2 regions of the Alteromonas sp. V450 genome follow, and region 2 is predicted to be linked to the other one. Evidence: predicted binding sites of a transcription regulator. Region 2 holds the regulator's gene; the other holds the start of a gene.
The links. The regulator LexA, encoded in region 2, represses DNA repair genes until DNA is damaged. The targets are predictions, from matches to a motif close to TACTGTATNNNNATACAGTA.
Positions count from the first base shown of each region.

Region 1: a site for LexA is predicted at 2,298-2,317, ahead of recN (DNA repair protein RecN). Genes of this name have one in related genera too.

Region 1 covers NZ_MODU01000004.1:440,672-444,104, reverse strand. Annotated here, with positions in the region: gene BK026_RS02005 (fatty acid cis/trans isomerase) at 1-194, shown strand, start outside; gene nadK (NAD(+) kinase) at 285-1,160, shown strand; gene dps (DNA starvation/stationary phase protection protein Dps) at 1,422-1,931, shown strand; gene recN (DNA repair protein RecN) at 2,358-3,433, shown strand, end outside.
Region 2 covers NZ_MODU01000004.1:3,279,622-3,283,054, reverse strand. Annotated here, with positions in the region: gene BK026_RS14395 (diguanylate cyclase) at 1-1,330, shown strand, start outside; gene lexA (transcriptional repressor LexA) at 1,428-2,054, shown strand; gene coxB (cytochrome c oxidase subunit II) at 2,647-3,433, shown strand, end outside.

The sequences.
Region 1 (3,433 bases), 2.8 Mb from region 2:
AAGTAACGTCGTCTGTTGAGGCGCTAAAGTTAATTAAAAGCGAAACCGAATACAAAGCTCTGCTCGACGATGTAGGCATGCGCAGAACCAACCCTGACTTTTGGGCCTTCAGTGATAAATTAATGCAATGGTCTAGCGAACGCTATCCTATTGAAGGCGGTCTTCTCGACTATAATCGGTTAGAAGATCGCTAAACCTCCATCTTAACAGCGTTTTACGCTTTTCTTTTGCAAAATACCTGTGCTAATGTCCAATCATTGGAAATGAGAGGACATTAGCATTCCATGCCCTATCAAACCGTTGCTTTAATTGGAAAACCTCAGCACGCTGCCACTCATGACAGCTTGAACATTCTTGCCGATTATTTACTAGCGAAAGGCTGTAAGTTATTGGTTGAGGAAAGTATTGCTGAAGAGCTTGAAACCGAAAATTTTAAAAGCTGTAACCTTGTCACTATTGGAAAAGAGGCCGATCTTGCCGTGGTAGTAGGTGGAGACGGCAGCATGCTTGGCGCAGCTCGTGTGCTTGCACGTTTTGACATTCACGTAGTCGGCGTAAACCGCGGTAATCTCGGCTTTTTAACAGATATCCACCCTGATGATATTGTTCAACAACTTGATCTTATCTTTAACGGTGAATGCGTGGTGGAAGAACGCTTCTTACTTGAGGTAGAGGTTTATCGACATGAAAAGCTTAAAAGCAACAACTCTGCCGTAAACGAAGTGGTGCTGCACCACGGCAAAGTTGCCCATATGATGGAATTTGAAATTTACATTGATGAGCAATTTGTATTTAGTCAGCGTAGCGACGGATTAATAGTAGCTACACCAACGGGGTCAACCGCTTACTCTCTATCAGCGGGCGGCCCCATTATAATGCCAAAGCTAGATGCACTTACGTTAGTCCCCATGTTTCCCCATACCCTTAGCAGCCGACCTATCGTTGTTGATGCTGACAGTCAGGTATCGATGAAAGTATCGAAGGTTAACAGTGACTCGCTACAAGTGAGCTGTGATAGCCACATCGTTCTACCCGTGTTACCCGGCGATGAAATACGTATTAATAAGAGCGCAGACAAACTTCACCTTGTTCATCCCAAGGGCTACAGCTACTTCAACGTTCTTCGTAAAAAGTTAGGTTGGGGCAGTAAACTTTACTGAGCCCCCCTGCTCTATTTTATTTGTCCCACGTGCATTTATTACATAAGTCTGTAGCATTTTCTTGGTTGCTACAGGCTTGAAAAATAAAGATTTTTTAATTTTATAAGATTTCCTTAGCGAAAACCTGTAGTTATAGCAATTTCATATTGCGGCATATCTGTTGCAACTATTGAAGTAAGCCGTCGGCACATGGTCAGTGACGCGCTGACCTTATGAGTAATGAATACCGTGCTGACTTGTTTGCATTCAATAGGAGATATCATGAGTAACACCAATATCAAATTTACAGCCCCAGGAATGGATAACGATGCAGCTGCCAAAACAATCAAGGTATTGGATCAGCGATTGGTTGCACTATTAGATTTACAGTTAACGTTGAAGCACATTCACTGGAACGTAGTAGGACCAAACTTCATCGGTGTGCATGAGATGTTGGATCCGCAGGTAGATGCGGTACGCGAAATGACCGACACAATTGCAGAGCGAATTGCTACATTAGGTGGCGTACCGAAAGGTACACCAAAAGCCATTGTTGAAGGCCGCAGCTGGAACGATTATGAATTGGGTAAAGGTTTAGTACTTGACCACCTTAAGGCGCTCGATGCCGTATACGACGGTGTAAATGGTGACCATAGAAAAGCATTAGAGCTTTTAGGTGAAATTGACCCAGTATCGGAAGATATGATCACCGGTCAACTTGCTGACTTAGAACAGTTCCAGTGGTTTGTGCGCGCACACATTGAGTCTGGCAGCGGTGAGTTGCAACAGTAATAGGTTAACACCGAAATTCAAAGCTGTTATGTATACTATCTACAATAGATTACAGTTATTATATGAAGGAGAGCTTGTGCTCTCCTTTTTGACGTTTACTTGAGTGAAAAGCACAGCAGCAAACTGCTTGGCGCATTCAAAATATCTCACGCTACAACAATAGAATACTTCAGTACTCCGCTACTGTACTTAACTTACGCCTTGTAAAGCGTCCTGTAAATTCTTCCTCTACTGTGACGCTAGTTATAGGTTACTCATAACCCATCTTCGTAAAAAAGAATATATGCAATTGATATTATTGGCTTTATTTTTATTTCCGTCGATTCTTGCGTAAATATTTTGCGACTTAACTTTACACCACCAAAATACTGTATATATTATCAGTTACTGTATATATCATCATGTTCAACTTTTTCGAGTGTGGTTATGTTAGCGCATCTTTCTATTTCTAATTTTGCTGTTGTAAAACAATTATCAGTTCAACTGGAAAACGGGTTGACTGCTATAACCGGTGAAACCGGTGCAGGTAAATCTATTGCCATTGATGCTTTAAGTTTGTGCTTAGGCGAGCGCGCTGATGCAAATGCGGTGCGTAAAGGGAGCGCGAAAGCCGAAATAATTGCTCACTTCTCTTTAAGCGGAAATGCATTAGCTAAAGCCTTTCTCGACGAGCATGAGCTTACCTCAGACGAAGACGAAAATAGCTGCTTTGTTCGTAGAGTTATCTCGAAGGAAGGCCGTTCAAAAGCTTTCATCAACGGCATTCCAGCTTCGCTTCAGCAGCTGAAGGGTTTAGGTCAATTTTTATTAGCCATTCACGGTCAAAATACTCACCTGCAACTGTTAAAAGAGGACCATCAAAGGGAATTAGTTGATGGATACGCAAAGCACGATGAACTGTTAACGCAAGTTAAAGAAACCTATGCTATTTGGCACGACAAGCAGCGAACGTTGAAAGCGCTTCAAGAGCAAGCCCAACAGCGTGAAGACAGAATTCAATTGTTAACTTACCAAGTGCAAGAGCTCGATGAATTTGCCATTGAAGAGGGTGAATTTGAAGAGTTAGAAATAGAGCACAAGCGCCTAAGCAATGGCCAGAGCCTTTTAGAGCACGCCCAGACCAGCGTGTATAATTTGTATGAAAGCGATGAGGGCAACGCATTGTCGGTGATCCAAAGCAGCATTGAGCGTTTAGGCGAATTAGAAGCTCATGACGCAAGTCTTACGCCAATCATTGCCATGCTTAATGATGCGGCAATTCAGGTAGAAGAAGCGGCAGGAGAGCTACGTAGCTACTGCGATCACCTTGAAATCGATCCTCTTCGCTTACAACAAGTTGAGGCGCGCTATGGCAAAGCAATGGAACTTGCCCGAAAACACACCGTAATGCCTGAAGGTCTCTATCAGCATCACCAAGAATTGTCCGCTGAATTCGATGCTTTGTCAGATCAGGAAACACTGTTAGGCACGCTTGAAGGGGAAGTCGAAAATGCTCGGGCAGC
Region 2 (3,433 bases):
TATTGTGGGTCTAGAGTATGAATACTACGACACGAGTTCGCGCTTTTTCCGCCAGCTTATTCACCCCGCAGACTATGTTCACGTGGAGAAAATGTTAAATGAGCACCTGACGGGCAAGAGTAAAGTCTTCAACACAACATTTCGAATGAAGCATACGAATGGCAGTTGGGTATGGGTAGAAAGCTATGGAAAGACCGTTGAAACGGATGAGGCTGGAAAGCCAGTAAGGATAGCGGGGATCCACCGAGATATTACTCAACGCATGGAGCGAGAGCTGCACGAGAAAAAGAAAACACAGCTTCTCCAATTTATTAACAAAGCCCGGGCATCATATTTGCAAAATAACGACCTAACTCTTGCTTGCCAGACAATATTGCCCGAGCTGATTGATATTTCAGACAGCCAGTTTGCGTTTATTGCGCAAATGAAAGATCAGGATACACAGCCAAAACTGTTCGTACATGCAATATCAGAAATCACTTGGGACAGTGAAAGCTTAACGCAATACAATGAATACAAGAAGCGCAATCTGTACTTCTCTAACTTTGACAACCTTTTTGGCAGCGTAGTGACCTCTGGCAAGATGACAATTAGCAACGTCGCAGGTAGCCACCCCCATTCTAAAGGTGTCCCTGCCGGCCATCCTCGAATAAGCCGATTTTTGGGCTTGCCCATTTCAGTGAAAGAGCGCGTTGTTGGCATGATAGGTCTAGCTAATAAATTCGAGCCATATACCCACGCTGACGCGGATTTTTTACAGCCGTTGCTAGATGCATTAGCGGGCTTGTTTTACGCTGTCGAACTTGAGGATGCAAGAGCCGTTGCAGAGGAAAAACTGCGGCGTCTGGCGATGACGGACTCGCTTACCGGCTTGTATAATCGAAGAGCGTTTGTTGAAAAGTGCCAAGCATTGACCCATGAAGATAAGCAAGTGAGTGTCGCAGTTATTGATATTGATCACTTCAAGGAAGTCAACGATACCTATGGTCACGACGCAGGCGATCAGGCGCTAATTGCGGTGGCGAACTTAATTGACGAGTTTTATGTTGAGCCAGATATTGTCTCGCGGTTAGGCGGAGAAGAATTTGCGATAGTGTCTGTCTTCGAAACACGAGACCAGGAAGTTGAACGACTCAATAAGCTTCGTGAAGCAATTGAGAAGTGCAAAGTACAATATAAGAAAGATAGTATTTCACTGACAATTAGTATAGGTGCTATGTTTGTTGATAGTACTTACCATGTCGATTTTAGCCATCTCCTCTCCCAGGCTGATAAATTACTCTACCAAGCAAAAACAATGGGCCGCAACCGCGTGATGTGCCAACAATAATCAGAGCAGGCGTCAAACACTTACAACGCACATACCGCTTGTGATTTATTTTTAGGTGTATATACTTACAGGAACTGTATGAACAGACAGGTCTTTTATGCGCCCATTAACAGCTAGACAATCAGAAGTTTTAGAACTAATCAAAACAACGATGCAAGATACGGGAATGCCGCCAACGAGAGCGGAAATTGCCAGAGAGCTTGGTTTTCGCTCAGCGAACGCTGCTGAGGAGCACCTTAAAGCACTAGCGCGTAAAGGTGTGATAGAAATTTTGCCTGGAACCTCGCGTGGTATAAAGCTAAACATACCATTAGACGACGAAAGCGCGGAAGAAGAGGGGTTACCGTTAATTGGGCGCGTTGCAGCAGGCGAACCCATTCTGGCGCAAGAGCACGTTGAATCGCATTACAAGGTGGATCCTGCATTATTTAGTCCTCATGCTGACTTTTTGCTTCGCGTGAGCGGAATGAGTATGAAAGATATTGGCATTTTAGATGGTGACCTGTTGGCAGTGCACAGAACTACAGACGTTCGCAACGGACAGGTGGTTGTTGCGCGTGTTGACGAAGACGTCACGGTTAAACGTCTAGAACGACGAGGCGCAGAGGTTTTACTGCACGCTGAAAATGAAGAGTTTTCTCCAATCAAAGTTGACCTTGCTTCGGAACCTTTTGCGATAGAAGGGATAGCGGTTGGTGTTATTAGAAACGCTGACTGGATGTAGTCCCTTAATTTCAATTTATGACCTTTAAGCAAAAGCGGCAATATAGCCGCTTTTTTTATGCGTTAATTGCCCTGATTTAGTGCAAATTTCCTAAGTTAGCATGGGATTATGTGTTTCTTAATAAAGGCTGCTAGTAGCAATTTTATCCGCAAAGCAGTGACAGCACCGAACTGCAACTTTCCCCTCTTTTACATCGCTAAACTTATTTGGCTTATTTAATTCGCCTTTCTTTTCTCTGTTAGCTTTTGATTTCAGGAAGGTTTTTGTTATCGAAAGCTTTTTGTCTAGTTTCTAATTCATTGTGTTAAAAATACGGTCGTTTGACCAAACGCCGGGGTAACTTCGAAAGTGTTAAGGATAACGTACAGCATAGTTTGATTAAATTTTAACCGTTTCGTTAAATTTTTAACAGAAAAGACTAGACGGCACGTCATTATTGCGCAATTCTTAAGCAGAGATTAACAAAATAATAACAATGACTCTAAATTTGTTTTACAAATTGAGGTTATGGGTCAAACGTTCGCAACCATCTGGTAGGGACAGCGCGCATCAACATTTAGCGTTAATGGTTCTACCATTACGGAGGTGCTGAGTGAAACAAGTAACGACCGTCATAACAAAAGGGCTAATACGCTTATCGCTTTTGTTTTTTTCTTTTTCTGTGTTCGCGCAAGATTCAGGAGGAGAAAACTCCTCTGTCAATTTACGACGCGGCGCGACAGATATAAGTGGGCAGGTTTACGATCTGCATATGCTTATGTTTTTTATCTGTGTTGGTATTGCTGTTGTAGTCTTTGGCGTAATGTTCGCGTCAATGTACTTGCATAGAAAGTCCAGGGGCGCCAAGCCCGCCAACTTTCACGAAAATGTAAAAGTTGAAATTGCATGGACCGTTGTTCCTTTCCTTATTCTTATTTTTATGGCCATTCCTGCTGCCAATACGCTTATCGCAATGGAGGACACCTCTGAACCGGATATGACGGTATTGGTTACGGGTTCTCAGTGGAAGTGGCACTACAAATATATGGATAGTGACGTTGAGTTTTATTCCCTGCTTGCTACGCAAAGAGAGCAAATAGAGAACAAATTCGAAAAAACTGACAACTATCTGCTTGAAGTGGACCGTCCGTTAGTTATTCCGACAGGTAAAAAAGTTCGCTTTTTGATTACCTCTGATGACGTTATCCACTCGTGGTGGGTGCCCGATTTCGCAGTTAAGAAAGACGCAAACCCAGGCTTTATTAATGAAACTTGGACTAACGTTAACGAACCAGGGATCTACAGAGGTCAATGTGCCGAATTATGCGGAAAAGACCACGGCTATATGCCCGTAGTCGTTATTGCTAAAGAGCCTGCTGAATTTGACGCGTGGATGAGCG